2 regions of the Bradyrhizobium sp. 18BD genome follow, and region 1 is predicted to be linked to the other one. Evidence: riboswitches for the same ligand, from Rfam matches in the RefSeq annotation. Region 1 holds a riboswitch; the other holds the start of a gene.
The links. Region 1 has a riboswitch for glycine ahead of RAD16_RS20360 (D-amino acid dehydrogenase). Riboswitches for the same ligand answer to the same signal wherever they lie in the genome.

Region 1 (9,566 bases):
CCTGCGCGTCGACCTTGAAGCCGGCCTCGCGGAGCAGCTGCACCGCCACCGTCGGCTGCGCCTTCAGCGTGACGACGTCGCCGGGCACCATGACCACGACGGGCGTGCCGTCATAGCCGGACTCGGCGAGCGCCTTCTTGGCTTCCGCCATGCCGTTGCCCTTGACCAGCGTCTCGGAGCCGACATCGGTCGCAAACGGCGTGTCGCAGATGAAGAACGCGCCGCAGATCTTGTAGTATTTGGGATTGCCGACGAGCGCGTCGAGCACGTCCTTCTGGTTCATCGCCAGAAGCGCGGCGCGTCGGATCTTCGGATTGTCGAAGGGCGGATAGAGGAAGTTCATGCGCCCGAGGGTCTGATAGCCGAACTTGTTCAGCGTCTCGACCTTGAGGTCCGAATTGCCCTCAAGCACGGGCAGCATGTCCCACGGCGGCACTTCCATGAAGTCGATGTCGCCCGACTGCAGCGCGTTCACCGCGGTCTGCGCGTCCGGCATGGTGATCCATTCGACGCGGTCGACCTTCACGACCTTGCCGCCGGCCGTCCAGCTCGGGGCTTCCTTGCGCGGCACGTAGTCGGTGTTCTTGACGTAGACCGCCTTCACGCCGGGCTGGAATTCGCCCTGCACGAACTTGAACGGGCCGGAGCCGACCTGCTCGGGGATCTGCTTGTCCGGCGGCGTCTCGGCGAGGCGCTTCGGCATCATGAAGGGCACGCGCGAGGACGGCTTGCCGATCGATTCGAGAACGAGGCCGTAGGGCTCCTTCAGCTTCAGCGTGATGGTCTTGGCATCGGTCGCCTCGATGCTGGCCGTGAAGGTCATCATCTGCTGGCCCATGCCGTCGACGGCGGCCCAGCGCTTCAGCGAAGCGACGCAGTCCTCCGCCGTCACCGGCGTGCCGTCATGCCATTTGAGGCCGTCGCGCAGCGTGAAGGTGTAGGTCAGCTTGTCGTCGGAGATCTTCCAGTCCGCCATCTGCGGTTGGATCTTGAAGTTCGAATCCGTCGTGATCAGCGTGTCGTACACCATGTAACCATGGTCACGCGTGATGTAGGCGGTGGTGAAGATCGGGTCGATGATCCGCAGATCCGAATGCATCACCGCGGTGATGGTCTTGCCGGCCGCAAATACCGGCGATGCCATCGCCGTGGATAGCGCGACGACCGACAGCGCAAGTGTGGAGGCGAACGCGCGACGCCCCCGGCGCATCAAGTTCAACATAAAAGTTTCTCCTGACGTGAAACTGTTCAAAGGCAGATTATTGGGTGAGCATTCGGTGCGTTTCTTGGGCGACCTAACCTCATGCAATGCCTTTATCTTTCGAGACTTGCAGACAGTCTTGAGCGCGTCAATCCGGTTTCGGTGCAGCCCATGGCGTCGCACGTACGGGCTCCACAAAGATCGGTTTAGTTCTACAACTCTCTCCGCTTGTCCTGCCCCGCGCCAATGCAATGCGCGTTCCACCTTTCGCAGCTTGAGAGACATTAAGATGAATCCAGCCAATCTTCCCTTCGATTCCGAGGCCATGCTCGAGGGCCTGCGCACCTGGGTGGAATGCGAAAGTCCAACCTGGGACGCGAGCGCGGTGAACCGCATGCTCGATATCGCAGCGCGGGATATGGCGATTATGGGTGCGACGATCGAACGCATCGCCGGCCGTCAGGGCTTCGGCGGCGTCATCCGCGCGCGCTTTCCCCATCCCAAGCAGGGCGAGCCGGGCATCCTGATCGCCGGGCACATGGATACCGTCCACCCGGTCGGTACCATCGAGAAACTGAAATGGCGCCGCGAGGGCAACAAGTGCTACGGCCCCGGCATCTACGACATGAAGGGCGGCAACTACCTCTCGCTGGAAGCGATCCGGCAGCTCGCGCGCGCCTCGTTCACCACACCGCTGCCGGTCACCATCCTGTTCACGCCGGACGAGGAAGTCGGCACGCCCTCGACGCGCGACATCATCGAGGCCGAGGCCGCGCGCAACAAATATGTGCTGGTGCCCGAACCCGGCCGCGCCGACAACGGAGTCACCACCGGACGTTACGCCATCGCGCGCTTCAATCTGGAAGCGACGGGCCGGCCGAGCCACGCCGGCGCCACACTGTCGGCGGGACGCTCGGCGATCCGCGAGATGGCGCGGCAGATCCTTGCGATCGACGCAATGACGACGGAAGACTGCACCTTCTCGGTCGGCGTCGTGCATGGCGGACAATGGGTCAATTGCGTTGCCACGACTGCGACCGGCGAAGCGCTGTCCATGGCCAAGCGCCAGGCCGATCTCGACCGCGGCGTCGAACGCATGCTGGCCCTGTCGGGCACGGCGAATGACGTCACCTTCAAGGTGACGCGCGGCGTGACGCGTCCGGTGTGGGAGCCGGATGCCGGCACGATGGCGCTGTATGAAAAGGCGCGCGGCATCGCCAAATCGCTCGGCGCGGAATTGCCGCATGCGAGCTCCGGCGGCGGCTCCGATGGCAACTTCACCGGCGCGATGGGCATTCCGACACTCGACGGCCTCGGCGTGCGCGGCGGCAATGGCCACACGCTGGAAGAGTTCATCGAGGTGGACAGCCTCGTCGAGCGCGGGCGCCTGATGGCGGGATTGCTGGCGACGCTTGAGTAATTGAATCAACTTCGCACTGCACAATGCGTTGGCAGTAGCGGTTGAAATTTAGCCTTGTCTAAAAATGAGGCGCATCGTACTGCTCGATGGTCCACGCGACGATGCGGGAGAGATCGCAACGAGGGTTTCGGCCCTCTTTGCGGCGCCGACGGAGCAACCGCCCCGGAAACTCTCAGGCAAAAGGACTGTATTGTCAGGACGATCTGGAGAGAGACGGCACGATTTAGACGTCGTGACGTCCACCGAAGGGGATAGTCCGAAGCTGACCTCGCCGAGGTCTGCGCCGGATCAAGCTCTCAGGTAACCGTGACAGATGGGGCGCCGCCAACGGCCTTTGGCCGGCGGTTAGCCGTCTCTAATTCACGGGAGCCCCGAACCTGCCATGACCCATATCGCCATCATCGGCGCCGGCATCACCGGCGTGACGACCGCCTATGCCCTGCTCGAACGCGGCTTTGAGGTGACGGTGCTCGACAAGCACCGCTACGCCGCGATGGAGACCTCCTTCGCCAATGGCGGACAGCTCTCCGCCAGCAATGCCGAAGTGTGGAACAGCACCGCGACGATCCTGAAGGGCTTGCGCTGGATGTTCCGGCGCGATGCGCCGCTGCTGATGAACCCGCGGCCGAGCTGGCACAAATATTCGTGGATGAGCGAGTTCGTCGCCAACATCGGCAACTACCGCGCCAACACGGTCGAGACCACGCGGCTTGCGATCGAAGCCCGCAAATATCTGTTCGAGATCGCGGAACGTGAAAGCATCGATTTCGATCTCGAACGCCGCGGCATTCTCCACATCTATCACGACAAGAAGGGCTTTGAATCCGGCCTGCGCGTCAACGCGCTGTTGCAGGAAGGCGGCCTCGACCGCCGCCCGGTAACGCCGGAGGAAATCCGCACCATCGAGCCGGCGCTGCGCAAGGATTACTTTGGCGGCTTCTATACGCCCTCGGATGCGACCGGCGATATCCACAAGTTTACCCGCAGGCTCGCAGAGGCCTGCAAGCGCCGCGGCGCGACCTTCATCCACGAGGCCAACATCGACTCCATCGCGCAGGCCGGCGGCGGCTTTGTCATCGGCTGGGCCGATCTTTCGGCAAGCGATGCTGCCCCATCCGCGCGCGGCATGCTGAAAGCGGACGGCGTGGTGGTCTGCGCCGGCGTGGCCAGCCGTCACTTCGCAGCACTCCTCGACGACCGCATCAACGTCTATCCGGTGAAGGGCTATTCGATCACCGTGCAGCTCGACAGCGCCGAGAGCCGCAACGCGACGCCGACCGTCAGCCTGCTCGACGAAGCCGCCAAGATCGTCACCAGCCGGCTCGGCGCCGATCGCTTCCGTGTCGCCGGCACGGCCGAATTCAACGACTTCAACCGCGACATCCGCGCCGATCGCGTGCAGCCGCTGGTCGACTGGGTGCGCAGCAACTTCCCGTCCGTCGAGACGTCGCGCGTCGTGCCCTGGGCCGGCTTGCGGCCGATGATGCCGAACATGATGCCGGTGGTGCGTGCAGGCCGGATGCCGGGCGTGTTCTTCAACACCGGCCACGGCCATCTCGGCTGGACCCTGTCGGCCGCGACCGCGCAGATGATCGCCGGAACCATCGACGGCTGGCGCGGGCTCAATGCGCCGCCCACCGTGCCTTCACTTGGGGTTGAGCGCGAGCTGCGTCATGCATCCTGAGTGGTCTCGATCCAGGGCGGGGCGGCCCCTTGCGACCGCCCTGCCCTTGGCACACAATTTGCCCCGCAAGAACGGCTTCTCCGGCCACCCTTCCCGTCCGAATGGCAGGCGCGCATGATAGACACGACAGATTCCATGGGCGCCTCGAGGCCCCACACATTCCGCAGCCGGAGATAGGTGCATGCTGGGTTATCTCATTCGCCGCGTTCTGGCTGCGGTGCCCGTGATGGGCGTCGTCGCGCTGTTCGTGTTCCTGTTGCTGCGGCTGACGCCGGGCGATCCCGCCGCGATCCTCGCCGGCGACAACGCGACGCCGGAACGGCTCGAGCGCATCCGGGAATCGCTCGGTCTCAACGAGCCGCTGATCGTGCAGTTCATCACCTGGGTGAACAAGCTCCTGCACGGCGATCTCGGCACGTCGCTGATCTCCAACCTGCCGGTCATCAAGATGATCGGCCAGCGCGTCGAGCCGTCGATCTCGATCGCACTCTCGACCATCATCCTCGCCGTCATCGTCGCCGTGCCCTTGGGGGTCATCGCGGCGTGGAAGCACGGCACCTGGATCGACCGTTTCGTGATGGGTCTCTCGGTGCTCGGCTTCTCGGTGCCGGTGTTCGTGGTCGGCTACATCCTGATCGAGATTTTCGCGATCGACCTGCGCTGGGTGCCGGTGCAGGGCTTCCGCAGCATCTTCAACGGCTTCGGACCGTTCTTCGAGCGCATCATCCTGCCGACCTGTGCGCTGTCCTTCATCTATATCGCACTGATCGCCCGCATGACGCGCGCGGCGATGCTCGACGTGCTCGGCGAAGACTATGTGCGCACGGCGCGCGCCAAGGGCATCAACGAGGTCGCGGTGATGATGCGGCACGCGCTGCGCAACGCCGCCGTGCCCGTGATCACCGTGATCGGCACCGGCTTTGCACTGCTGATCTCCGGCGTCGTCGTCACCGAGAGCGTGTTCAACATTCCCGGCATCGGCCGCCTCACCGTGGATGCGGTGCTGGCGCGCGACTATCCGGTGATCCAGGCGATGATCCTGCTGACCTCGCTGATCTACGTCGTCGTCAACCTCCTGATCGACGTCGCCTACACGCTGCTCGATCCCCGGATCCGGTACTAGGACCAAGGATAAGAACAACAATGACGGTCGATAGCCTCCCCCAGTCATCCATCCCGATCACGGCGCCGCTGCGGCCGCGTTTCGGCTTCCTCACCTCGACGCCGATCATCGCGGCAGCCACGATCCTGCTGGTGCTGATCGTGCTGATCTCGATCCTGGCGCCGCTGATCGCGCCGCATGATCCGATCCAGCTTGCGCCGTCGCAGCGGCTCAAGCCCGCCTCGGCGCAGTTCCTGCTCGGCACCGACGCCTATGGTCGCGACCTGCTGTCGCGCGTGATCTATGGCGGCCGCATCTCGCTGCTGATCGGCATCGGTTCGGCGATCCTCGCGGTCGCGATCGGACTTGCGATCGGCCTCGTCTCCGGCTTCTTCAAGCTGGTCGATTCCATCCTGATGCGCGTCATGGACGGCCTGATGGCGATGCCGAGCATCCTGCTCGCCATCGCGGTGGTGTCCTTGTCCGGCGCCAGCATCTGGACCGTGATGGTCGCGATCACCATCCCGGAAATTCCGCGCGTGGCGCGCCTGGTCCGCTCGGTCGTGCTGTCGGCGCGCGAGGAGCCCTATGTCGAGGCCGCGATCTCGGTTGGCTCCAGTCTGCCGAAGATCATGTGGCGGCACCTGATGCCGAACACTATCGCGCCGCTGATTGTCCAGGGCACATACGTTTGCGCCTCCGCGATCCTCACCGAGGCGATCCTGTCCTTCCTCGGCGCCGGCATCTCGCCGGAGACGCCGACCTGGGGCAACATCATGGCCGAGGGCCGCCAGTATTTTCAGCTCAAGCCGACACTGATCTTCTGGCCGGGCCTGCTGCTCTCGATCGCCATCCTTAGCATCAATCTGATCGGCGACGCCGCCCGCGACGCACTCGATCCCCGCATGAAGCAGCGGGAGGGGAAGTGATTTTGTCTCGCCGGCCGTCCCCCATGTTCCGTCATTGCGAGCGAAGCGAAGCAATCCAGCCCGCATCCGCGGAAAGATTTCTGGATTGCTTCGTCGCTACAGCGCAAAATTGCTTTGCAATTTTGTCGCGAGCTTCCTCGCAATGACGACGGAGTGACCTGATGACCAATATCGTTCTCGACATCAACAACCTCGTCGTCTCCGTCGGCAAGAAGCCGAAGGGCGCAAACATCATCGACGGCATCTCGATCCAGGTCCACGAAGGCGAGACGCTGTGCCTGGTCGGCGAAAGCGGCTCGGGCAAGTCGGTCACCTCGCTCACCACGATGGGCCTGCTGCCGAAGGGCACGCTGGTTCCGACCAGCGGCAGCGTAAAGCTCGTCGGCGAGGAGATCCTCACCGCGACCGATCGCCGCCTGCGCCAGTTGCGCGCGACCAGGATGGCGATGATCTTCCAGGAGCCGATGACCGCGCTCAATCCGGTCGTGCCGGTCGGCCGCCAGATCGACGAGGTGCTGCGCGCTCACACCGACCTTGATGGCAAGGCACGCAGGAAGCGCATCCTCGACATGATGGAGCAGGTCCACCTGCCCCAGGTCGAGCGCATCTTCGCCTCCTACCCGCACCGCCTCTCGGGCGGTCAGCGCCAACGCATCATGATCGCGATGGCACTGGTGCTGGAGCCGAAGCTGCTGATTGCGGACGAGCCGACCACCGCGCTCGACGTCACCACCCAGAAGCAGATCCTGTCCCTGATCCGCGAGCTCCAGCGCGACCACGGCACCGCGGTGCTGTTCATCACCCACGACATGGGCGTGGTGGCGGAGATCGCCGACCGCGTCGCGGTGATGCGTCAGGGCCGTCTCGTCGAAACCGGTCCGCTCGAGACCGTGCTGCGCAATCCGACCATGGAATACACCCGCAACCTGCTGGCCTCGGTGCCGAGCCTGGTCCCGCGGCCACCGCGCGAGGAGAGCCGCGAGCCCGTCGTGCTCGAGGCCAACGAACTCAGCAAGGTCTACAAGGAGCGCGCGTTCTTCGGCAAAGGCCGCGAGGTCGTTGCCGCCGACAAGGTGACGCTGACGCTGCGCAAGGGCCGCACGCTCGGCATCGTCGGCGAAAGCGGCTCGGGCAAGTCGACGGTGGCGCGCTGCATCGTGCGGCTGATCGACCCGACCTCCGGCGGCGTGCGCCTTGCGGGCCGCGAGATCTCGGACATCTCGCGCCGCCTGCTGCAGCCGCACCGGCAGAAGATCCAGATCGTGTTCCAGGACCCCTACCGCTCGCTCAACCCGCGCATCACCGTCGGCGAGAGCATCGCGGAAGGCCCGATCAATTACGGCACCTCGCACGCCGCTGCGATGAAGCGCGCGCGCGAGCTGCTCGAGCTGGTCGGCCTGCCCGCCGATGCCGTGTCGCGCTATCCGCACCAGTTCTCCGGCGGCCAGCGCCAGCGCATCGCCATCGCGCGCGCGCTCGCGCTCGATCCCGACGTGCTGGTCGCGGACGAAGCGGTCTCCGCGCTCGACGTCTCCGTGCAGGCGCAGGTACTGGAACTGCTCGACGAGATTCAGCGGCGGCTCGGCATCGCCATCCTGTTCATCACCCACGATTTGCGCGTCGCAGCGCAAATCTGCGACGAGGTCGTGGTGATGCAGCACGGCCGTGTCGTCGAACAGGGCCCGGCCGCCGAAGTGCTGACGCATCCGCAGGAAGCCTACACCAAGGCGCTGCTGGATGCGGCACCGGGACGCAACTGGGACTTTGCGAACTTCCGGCCGGTGTCGGAAGGCGTGGCGGCGACGGCCTAGGTCTGTCCACTCGTCATTGCGAGCGCAGCGAAGCAATCCAGAGTCCCTCCGCGGAGACAGTCTGGATTGCTTCGCTCCGCTCGCAATGACGGTGATCGCGGCAAGCATTCCCAAAACAGCTTGAGGCCATGCGCGGCACGACTGTCTAGCTTGCTTGCTCTTGCTGCAAAGGCGGGTAACGTCGCCGCATCATTTAACCGGACCTGAATTGATGACACGTATCGCCGTCGGCGGCTTCCTGCACGAGACCAACACCTTCGCCCCAACGAAGGCGACATTCGCGGACTTCCAGCATGGCGGCGGCTGGCCGGCGATGACTGAAGGTGCCGACGTATTGAAAGTGATGCGGCGCATCAATGTCGGCCTCGCCGGTTTCGTCGACAGCGCTGAGGCCAATGGCTGGGAACTCGTTCCGACCATTGCGTGCGGTGCAAGCCCCTCGGCGCATGTCACCAAGGACGCCTTCGAGCGTATCGTGAAGGTGATGGTCGACGGCATCGCCGCCGCCGGCCCGATCGACGCTGTTTATCTCGACCTGCACGGCGCGATGGTGACCGAGCATCTCGACGACGGCGAAGGCGAAATCCTGGCGCGCGTGCGCCGCATCATCGGCAAGGACATTCCGCTGGTCGCGAGCCTCGACCTCCACGCCAACGTCACGCCCGAGATGATGGAACACGCGGACGCGCTGATCGCCTACCGCACCTATCCGCATGTCGACATGGCCGAGACCGGCCGCGCCTCGGCGAAGCATCTTGCCTTGCTCCTGAACACGAAGCAGCGCTTTGCAAAGTCGTTCCGCCAATTGCCGTTCCTGATCGCGATCAGCTGGCAATGCACCAACGACTTCCCCACCAAGGGCATCTACGAAAAGCTGGCAGCGCTGGAGAGCGATGCGGTGCCGACGCTGTCCTTCGCGCCCGGCTTCCCTGCCGCCGACTTCCGCGATTGCGGGCCGAGCGTGTTCGCCTATGGAAAGACGCAAGAGGACGCCGACCGCGCGGCGGATGCGATCGTCAAACTGATCGAAAGCCACGAGGACGATTTCGACGGCAAGATCTGGACGCCCGATGACGGCGTGCGCCACGCCATGGAACTCTCGAAGACCGCGAGCAGGCCGATCATCATCGCCGACACCCAGGACAATCCCGGCGCCGGCGGCGATTCCGACACCACAGGCATGCTGCGTGCGCTGGTGCGCAACAAGGCGAGTGCCGCAACCGGCGCGATCTACGATCCGGAATCGGCCAAGGCCGCGCATGCGGCCGGCGTCGGCGCCACGGTCACCCTCTCGCTCGGCGGCAAGTCCGGGATTCCCGGCGACGAGCCCTATACCGAGACCTTCGTCGTCGAAAAACTCTCCGACGGCCGCTTCATCGCGCCCGGCCCCTATTACGGCGGCCGCGAGATGGAGATGGG
Region 2 (9,566 bases), on a different contig from region 1:
AGCACTGCAATTCCGGCGATCATTGGCTTGATGACGCTTGTCGCGGCTCGCTGGAGGGATTCGGAACGCGCGATATCGGTTTCTTCGAGCTGTGTGCGAAGTTCGACTCAATTGAAATATGGGTCGATCCTCGACCAAACGATCAGCTTGTGCTGGTCTGGTTGCTGGACCTGCTTCGCCCATACAAGGAGATCACAGCGAAGCTGAGCCTGGTGCACACGGACGATCATGTTGCGCACTATGCTCCCGAGTCTGTCGCAAAATGGAAGCTGCCGTCCTTCAAGGTGGCCGACAACCATTTGGTGACGGCAAGCCGCGCCTGGCAAGCTTATCGGGCTGAAACGCCAAAACCCTGTTTCGACCTGTTGATGACGGATCTGATGATCCTGCCGAGACTTCGACCGGCGCTCATCGCGTTGCTTGAAGAGCTTCCGGACAGCGTGACGGGACTGAGTGCCAGCGAAATGGATATTCTGGACTTTGTGAACGACGGGCACACCGACCCAAGGCGCGTCACCGAGGCGTGGTGGATGCGCGATGTGCTCGAAGAAGGCGAAGCGCGCGATGCTTTGCTCGAACTGGGGGCCCATTCGGCGCCGCCGGTCCTGTTGGGCGATCCGTCATTCGACAATGAGGCCCGCTATTTCGGCAAGAGCGAGTGGAAGGTCACGCTGACTGAGCTCGGGCGTTCAATTTTTGCGCGCGAGGACGATATGTGGCGCCACAACCGGATCTATCGCTGGTGGGGCGGGACCGAGCTGACCAACGAACGGCTCTGGCGGTGGGATCGCGAAAGCCGATTGTTGGTCGCGCCTTAGATAAGCGTTCAGTGCCGTAGGGTGGGCAAAGGCGCGTAAGCGCCGTGCCCACGATCTTTCACCGCATGCAAAGGTCGTGGGCACGCTTCGCTTTGCCCACCCTACGAGACCTCCGTCGCGTCCTACTCCGCGGCTTCCGCGTAATCGCTCACCGGCGGGCACGAGCACACCAGATTGCGATCGCCATAGACGTTGTCGACGCGGCCGACCGGGCACCAATATTTGTCGGTGCGCGACGTGCCCGCGGGGAAGCAGCCTTCGCTGCGGGTGTAGGCGCGATTCCACGCATCATCGGCGATGTCGTGCACGGTGTGCGGGGCGTGGCGCAGCGGCGAGGCCTCGATCTTGAAGCGGCCGGCTTCGACCTCGGCGATCTCCTTGCGGATCGCGATCATGGCGTCGCAAAAGCGATCCAGCTCGGCCTTGGATTCCGACTCGGTCGGCTCGATCATCAGCGTGCCCGGTACCGGGAAGCTCATGGTGGGAGCGTGGAAGCCGTAATCGATCAGGCGCTTGGCGATGTCGTCCACGGTGACGCCCGAGGTCGTCTTCAGCGGCCTGGGATCGACGATGCACTCATGGGCGACGCGGCCCCTGGCGTTCTTGTAGAGCACCGGGAAGTGCGCATCGAGGCGCGCGGCAATGTAGTTGGCATTGAGGATCGCGATCTCGGTGGCGCGCTTCAATCCTTCGCCGCCCATCATCAAAATGTAGATGTAGGAGATGGTGAGGATCGAGGCCGAGCCGAACGGCGCGGCCGAGACCGGGCCGACCGGTGTGTCGGCTCTCGTCGCCGGATGACGATTTTCAGGATGACTTGGCAGGAACGGCGCAAGATGCGCCTTGACGCCGATCGGGCCCATGCCGGGTCCGCCGCCGCCATGCGGGATGCAGAAGGTCTTGTGCAGATTGAGATGGCTGACATCGGCACCGTAATCGCCGGGCCTGCTAAGGCCGACCTGCGCGTTGAGGTTGGCGCCATCCAGATACACCTGGCCGCCATGGCCGTGCACGATGTCGCAGATCTCGCGGATGTGCTCCTCGAACACGCCATGCGTCGAGGGATAGGTGATCATGACCGCGGCGAGGTCGTTCGAGTGCTTCTCCGCCTTGGCGCGGAGATCGTTGACGTCGACGTCGCCGTTCTTCTCGCAGGCGACCACCACCACGTCCATGCCGACCATCGCGGCCGAGGCCGGGTTGGTGCCGTGGGCGGAGGAGGGGATCAGGCAGATCTTGCGATGCGTCTCTCCGCGCGCGGCATGATAGCCGCGGATCGCGAGCAGCCCGGCATATTCGCCTTGTGCGCCCGAATTCGGCTGCAGCGAGATCGCGTCATAGCCGGTGATGTCGCACAGCCACTTCTCCAGCCGTGCGAACAGCGCGTGATAGCCGGCGGCCTGCTCGCGCGGCACGAACGGATGCAGCGTCGCGAATTCCGGCCAGGTCAGCGGCATCATCTCGGTGGTCGCGTTCAGCTTCATCGTGCAGGAGCCGAGCGGGATCATGGCGCGGTCGAGCGCGAGGTCGCGATCGCTGAGCTTGCGCATGTAGCGCAGCATCTCGGTTTCCGAGCGATGGGCGTGGAACACCGGATGGGTCAGGAAGTCGGTCGTGCGCTTCAGAGCCACCGGCAGCGCCTCGCGCGTGGTGGCGTCGATCTCGGCATAGGCAAGCGTGCCGCCGAAGGCGCGCCAGACGGCTTCCACCGTCGCTTGCGTCGTGGTCTCGTCAAGCGCAATACGCAGGGCCGCGTCACCGATGCCGAGATTGATCTTCTCGGCCGCCGCGCGCGCGATGATCTCGGCGCGCTTGGCGCCGGCGTCCACGCTCAGCGTGTCGAAGAAGCTTTCGCTGCTCGGCGCAAAGCCGAGCTTGCGCAGGCCCGCCGCGAGCACGGCGGCGCGGCGATGCACGTTGCGTGCGATCTGCGCCAGGCCCTCGGGACCGTGATAGACCGCATACATCGAGGCGATCACGGCGAGCAGCACCTGCGCGGTGCAGATGTTGGAGGTCGCCTTCTCGCGGCGGATGTGCTGCTCGCGGGTCTGCAGCGCGAGGCGATAGGCAGGCATCGCGCGCGAATCCACGGAGAGGCCGACGATGCGGCCGGGCAGCGAGCGCTTCAGCGCATCGCGCACCGCCATATAGGCCGCGTGCGGTCCGCCATAGCCCATCGGCACGCCGAAGCGTTGCGCCGAACCGATCGCGATGTCGGCACCGAGCTCGCCGGGCGAGGCGAGCAGCGTCAGGGCCAGCAGGTCAGCGGCAACGATGGCGAGTGCGCCCTTGGCCTTCAGCGCCGCGATCGCGGGCCGGAGGTCGCGCACCGCGCCCGAAGAACCCGGATATTGCAGCAGCGCGCCGAGCACGTCCGCCTTGTCGAGGTCGGCGAGGGGATCGCCGACGATCAGAGTCCAGCCGAGCGGCTCGGCGCGGGTGCGCATTACCGCCAGCGTCTGCGGATGCACGTCCTTGTCGACGAAAAAGGCCTTTGCCTTCACCTGCGAGTGCCGCTCGGCGAGCGCCATCGCTTCGGCCGCGGCGGTCGCTTCATCGAGCAGCGAGGCGTTGGCGACGTCGAGCCCGGTGAGGTCGCAGATCATGGTCTGGAAGTTGAGCAGCGCCTCGAGCCGGCCCTGGCTGATCTCGGGCTGGTAGGGCGTGTAGGCCGTGTACCAGGCGGGGTTTTCCAGAATGTTGCGCTGGATCACCGCGGGCAGGATCGTGCCGGAATAGCCTTGCCCGATCAGTGAGGTGAAGACCTGGTTCTGGGCTGCGAGCTCGCCCATATGCGCGATCGCCTCGGTCTCGCTGAGCGGCTTGCCGAGGTCGAGCGGGGCGGCCTGCCGGATCGACGCCGGCAGCGTCTCCGCCATCAGCGCGTCGACGCTCCTGGCGCTGACGGTTTCGAGCATGGCGGTGACATCGCGCGCCGACGGGCCGATGTGGCGGCGAACGAAACTGGCGGCGGTATCGCCGCTGGATTTACGGTGGGCGGTCATCGCTTGCTCCATCGTCCTTAAGCCGTATGTGCCTTGTAGGCAGCCTCATCCATGAGGCCGCCGAGCTCACTCTTGTCTGCAATCTTGATCTTGAAGAACCACGCCGCGCCCTGCGCGTCCGAATTCACCAGCGCCGGCTCGGCGGCAAGTGCCTCGTTGGTCTCGAGCACTTGGCCGGAGATTGGCGCGTAGACGTCGGAGGCGGCCTTGACCGATTCCACGACGGCGGCGGCTTCGGCCTTCTTCAGCGCGCGGCCGACCTTGGGCAGCTCGACGAACACGACGTCGCCGAGCTGCGACTGCGCGTAGTCGGTGATCCCGACGGTGGCGACGTCGCCGTCGATGGCCAGCCATTCATGGTCGGAGGTGTACAGCGTCGTGGTCATTCACAGGTCCTCAGCGTTTGTAGGTGTTTTTTACGAAAGGCATGGCGGCGACGGTGAGCGGCAGGCGTTGCCCGCGCACCTCGGCGAAGATTTGCGTGCCGAGCGCGCTCGCGCTCGTGGGCACATAGCCCATCGCGACCGGCGCATTCAGGCTCGGGCCGAAGCCGCCGGAGGTGACTTTTCCAATGGGCTCGCCTGCGGTCGCGTCGGCGAACAGCAGCGCGCCCTCGCGCACCGGCGCGCGGCCCTGGGCGAGCAGGCCGACGCGGCGGCGGGAGGCGCCGTTATCGAAATGCGCAAGGATCTTCTCCGCACCCGGAAAGCCGCCGGCGCGGGCACCGCCGGTGCGGCGGCTCTTCTGCACCGACCATTCGAGCGCGGCTTCGACCGGCGTGGTCGCGGTGTCGATGTCGTGGCCGTAGAGGCAGAGCCCGGCTTCCAGCCGCAGGCTGTCGCGGGCGCCGAGGCCGATCGGCATCACATCGGGATTTTCGAGGAGCGTCTTGGTGAGGCGCTCGGCATCGCTAGCTGCCACCGAAATTTCAAAACCGTCCTCGCCGGTGTAACCCGAGCGCGAGACGAAGCAGGCGAGGCCGGCAACCTTATGCGGGCCGGCGTCCATGAACTTCATGGCGGGCGCCTCTGCACATAATTTCGCCAGCGCTGATTCCGCCTTCGGACCCTGCAGCGCGATCAGCGCCCGGTCTTCAAGCGAATCGATGACGCAGGTGTCCGAGAGATTCGCGCGCAGATGCGCCTCGTCCTCGGCATTGCAGGCGGCGTTGACCACCAGGAACAGGTGATCGCCGAAATTGGCGACCATCAGATCGTCGAGAATGCCGCCATCGGCATTGGTGAACTGGGCGTAGCGCTGGCGGCCCGGCGCAATCGCCACGATGTCCTGGGGCACCAGCCGTTCCAGCGCGCGGGCGGCGTCCTCGACCTTCCCCGATTTCGGCCGCAGCGCGATCTGTCCCATATGGGAGACGTCGAACAGGCCGGCGGAGGAGCGGGTCTGCAGGTGCTCCTTGAGCACGCCCGCGGGGTACTGCACGGGCATGTCATAGCCCGCGAACGGCACCATTTTGCCGCCGAGCGTCACATGGAGGTCGTAGAGGGGGGTACGTTTCAGGGAGTCTTTGTCGTCACGCACTGGCATCGCAGGGGTCCTCGGCGGTTCCCCGGGGACGATTCCCCGGAAGCAACCAGTCGAAGCCCCATCTGTCGCTGTGCCTGAGAGTATTATCCCGTCGGCGGACGCTATCCGGGTCTCAAGCCCGCCAGCGCCTCTTTCCAGATGTCGTCAAAGCCACGCGGTCCTTTTGCCTGAGAGTTTCCGGGGCGGTTGCTCCTTCGGCGCCGGCTACCAGATGCCGGTCTCTCCCGACGTGGCCGTACGATACAGATGGGTACAGACCACAGCCCGGCCAAGCCTGTCAACGCGCACCTGACGGCTTTCAACGGGGTTTGCAACGGGATTGCGCGCCTGCGGCAACCCACTGATCTCTCTGCACAGTTTCTGGACAGCGAAGCTGGCCTTGTCTAAAAGCGCTTTGGCCCGCAGATAACAGCCCAAACTCGCGGTTTGGATGGCGATGAGCGGGTCCAAGCACACCCGATTGGATGAACATGAGCGGCGTCAACGAGATCAGGTCGACCTTTCTGAACTTCTTTGCCGAGAACGGGCACGAGATCGTGTCGTCCTCGCCATTGGTGCCGCGCAACGATCCGACGTTGATGTTCACCAATGCCGGCATGGTGCAGTTCAAGAACGTTTTCACCGGCGTGGAGAAGCGGCCCTATCAGCGCGCCACCACCTCGCAGAAATGCGTGCGCGCCGGCGGCAAGCACAACGATCTCGACAATGTCGGCTACACCGCGCGCCATCTCACCTTCTTCGAGATGCTCGGCAACTTCTCGTTCGGCGACTACTTTAAAGAGCGCGCGATCGAGCTGGCCTGGAAGCTCATCACGAAGGATTTTGGGCTCAACAAGGACAAGCTGCTCGTCACCGTCTACCACACCGACGACGAGGCGCACGGGCTCTGGAAGAAGATCGCCGGCTTCTCCGACGACCGCATCATCCGCATTCCGACCTCGGACAATTTCTGGGCGATGGGCGACACCGGCCCGTGCGGCCCGTGCTCGGAGATCTTCATCGACCGCGGCGATCACATCTGGGGCGGACCTCCGGGCTCGCCGGACGAAGACGGCGACCGCTTCCTCGAGTTCTGGAACCTGGTGTTCATGCAATATGAGCAGGTGACGAAGGAAGAGCGCGTGGATCTGCCGCGTCCCTCGATCGACACCGGCATGGGCCTCGAGCGCATGGCCTGCATCATGCAGGGCGTGGACAGCGTGTTCGAGACCGACCTGTTCCGTCATTTGATCGACGCGACGTCGTCGGCGCTCGGCAGCGGACCGAACGAGCAGACCGTCGCCTCGTTCCGCGTCATCGCCGACCATCTGCGTTCGTCGGCCTTCCTGGTCGCGGACGGCGTGCTGCCCTCGAACGAAGGCCGTGGCTATGTGCTGCGCCGGATCATGCGCCGCGCGATGCGCCATGCGCAGCTTCTCGGCGCCAAGGAGCCGCTGATGCATCGCCTGGTCTGGGCGCTGGTCCGCGAGATGGGCCAGGCCTATCCCGACCTGATGCGCGCGGAGAATTTGATCGAGGAAACGCTGCGGCTGGAAGAGACCCGCTTCCGCAAGACTCTTTCACGCGGCTTGGCCATTCTCGACGAGAAGTCGGCGTCCCTGAAGAAGGGCGACATGTTCGACGGCGACGTCGCCTTCACGCTGTATGATACCTACGGCTTCCCGCTGGACCTGACGCAGGACGCGCTGAAGTCGCGCGGCATCGGCGTCGACCAGGCTGCGTTCACCGACGCGATGGAGCGCCAGAAGGCCAAGGCGCGCGAGTCCTGGAAGGGATCGGGCGAGGCGGCTTCGGAAGCGATCTGGTTCCCGCTGCGCGAAAAGCTCGGGGCCACCGAATTCCTGGGCTACGAGACCGAGAGCGCCGAGGGGGTGGTCTCCGCGCTGGTGAAGGACGGCCAGGAAGCCAGGAGCCTCAAGGCCGGCGAGCTAGGGGCGATCGTGCTGAACCAGACGCCGTTCTACGCGGAGTCCGGCGGCCAGGTCGGCGACACCGGCGTGCTGACGGGTGAGGGCGGCATCAAGTTCCGTGTCACCGACACCCAGAAGAAGCTCGGCGATTTCTTCGTCCACGTCGGCACCGTCGAGAGCGGCGAGCTGAAGGTCGGCACCGCGCTGCAGCTCGAGGTCGATCATTCGCGCCGCTCCTCGATCCGCGCGCATCACTCGGCGACGCATCTCATTCACGAGGCGCTGCGCCAGGTGCTCGGCGATCACATCGCCCAGCGCGGCTCGATGGTCGCGCCGGACCGCCTGCGCTTCGACTTCGTGCATCCGAAGCCGATCACGGCGGAGGAGCTCGCCCGCGTCGAGGACATCGCCAACGACGTGGTGTTGGAGAACGACGAGGTCACCACCCGTGTCATGGGCGTCGACGAAGCCCGCGAGGCGGGCGCGCGCGCGCTGTTCGGCGAGAAATATGGCGACGAGGTTCGCGTCGTCTCGATGGGCAAGACCGCGCGCGAGCGCGGCGCCAATGCGCTCGGCTGGTCGGTCGAGCTCTGCGGCGGCACCCATGTGCGGCGCACCGGCGATATCGGCCTGATCACGCTGACGGGCGAGAGCGCGGTCGCCTCGGGCGTGCGCCGCATCGAGGCGCTGACCGGCAATTACGCGCGCAAGCACGCCAACGAGACCATGGCGCTGGCGAGGACCGCGGCGAACGAACTGCGCACCTCGATCGACGACGTCCCGGCGCGCATCACCGCGCTGATGGAGGAGCGCAAGAGGCTCGAGCGCGAGCTGTCCGACGCGCGCAAGAAGCTCGCGATGGGCGGCGGCGCGTCCGCCGGCGGCGACGGCGCAGCCGCGGGCGTGCGCGAGGCCGGCGGCGTCAAGCTGATGGCGCGCGCGGTCGAGGGCATCGAGATGAAGGATCTCAAGAGCCTCGCCGACGACGGCAAGAAGCAGATCGGCTCCGGCGTGGTCGCGATCGTCGGCGTCACCGAGGACGGCAAGGCCGGCGTCGTGGTCGGCGTCACCGCTGATCTCACCGCGCGCTTCAACGCCGTGAATCTGGTGCGCGTCGCCTCCGAAGCGCTCGGCGGCAAGGGCGGCGGTGGCCGGCCCGACATGGCGCAGGCTGGTGGTCCCGACGGCGCCAAGGCGACCGAGGCGCTCGCGGCGATCGAAAAAGCGATGGCAGGCGCGTAAAGCACCATGCGCCTCGTTCCGCGAGGACGTGGCCTGCGCGATCCCGATTTGAGGGATCGCCTCTACGAATTGCTGGAGCACGATCCGCTGGCTTATTCGGCCGGGTCGCGCTTCATCCAGCTCATCATCGGCGTCATCGTGCTCAACGTCGCCGCGATGATTTTGGCCTCGGTGCCGGAGCTGGACGCGGAGTTCGGTGCGCTGTTCTCCGGCGTCACCATCCTCTCCGTGATCGTGTTCGCGCTGGAATATGCGGCGCGGCTGTGGACGGTGGCGGGCCACACGCCGCGCAACGGCTCGGCGCTCGCCGACCGGCTCGGCTATGCCTTCTCCGCGCTCGGCATCATCGACCTCATGGCGTTTCTCCCGGCCGCAATCGTGCTGGTCACGGGGCGCCACGCGACGCTGGCCGCCCTCGGCGTGCTGCCGTTCTTCAAGCTGATACGCTACTCGCCGGCGATGCGCTCGCTGCTCGCCGCCGTGCATGCCGAGCGGCGGGCACTGATCGGCTGCGTCGTCATCCTGATCGGCGCGGTGCTGACGTTTGCCTCGCTGCTCTACGCCATCGAGCGCGACGTGCAGCCCAGCAAGCTCGGCACCATTCCGGATGCGATGTGGTGGGCGATCGTGACGCTCGGCACCGTCGGGTATGGCGACGTCGTGCCGGTGACGCCGCTCGGCAAGATCATCTCCGTCTTCACCATCATCAGCGGCTTCGCCATGATCGCGCTGCCGGTCGCGATCATCTCGAGCGCCTTTGCCGAAGAGGTGAAGCGGCGCGATTTTGTCGTGACCTGGGGCATGCTGGCCCGCGTGCCGCTGTTCTCGCATCTGTCGGCAGGCGAGATTGCTGACATCATGCGGCTCTTGCGCGCCCGCACCATCGAGCAGGGCGAGATTTTGGTGCGGCGGGGGGATCCCGCCTCGTCGATGTATTTCATCACCGCGGGCGAGGTCGAGATCACGCTGCCGAACCAGCAGGTGCGGCTCACGGACGGCACCTTCTTCGGCGAGATCGCGCTGCTGCACAAGACCAAGCGCAGCGG

Region 2: another riboswitch for glycine. It lies ahead of gcvT (glycine cleavage system aminomethyltransferase GcvT); the one in region 1 lies ahead of RAD16_RS20360 (D-amino acid dehydrogenase).

Annotation. Positions count from the first base shown of each region.
Region 1 covers NZ_JAVAYL010000011.1:17,547-27,112, reverse strand. The annotation lists gene RAD16_RS20370 (ABC transporter substrate-binding protein) at 1-1,222, opposite strand, end outside; gene RAD16_RS20365 (M20/M25/M40 family metallo-hydrolase) at 1,491-2,621, shown strand; glycine riboswitch at 2,716-2,819, shown strand; glycine riboswitch at 2,823-2,936, shown strand; gene RAD16_RS20360 (D-amino acid dehydrogenase) at 3,004-4,305, shown strand; gene RAD16_RS20355 (ABC transporter permease) at 4,487-5,428, shown strand; gene RAD16_RS20350 (ABC transporter permease) at 5,449-6,336, shown strand; gene RAD16_RS20345 (ABC transporter ATP-binding protein) at 6,498-8,147, shown strand; gene RAD16_RS20340 (M81 family metallopeptidase) at 8,359-9,566, shown strand, end outside.
Region 2 covers NZ_JAVAYL010000020.1:128,946-138,511, reverse strand. The annotation lists gene RAD16_RS30990 (hypothetical protein) at 1-818, shown strand, start outside; gene gcvP (aminomethyl-transferring glycine dehydrogenase) at 941-3,823, opposite strand; gene gcvH (glycine cleavage system protein GcvH) at 3,841-4,209, opposite strand; gene gcvT (glycine cleavage system aminomethyltransferase GcvT) at 4,220-5,368, opposite strand; glycine riboswitch at 5,515-5,605, opposite strand; gene alaS (alanine--tRNA ligase) at 5,839-8,520, shown strand; gene RAD16_RS30965 (cyclic nucleotide-gated ion channel) at 8,527-9,566, shown strand, end outside.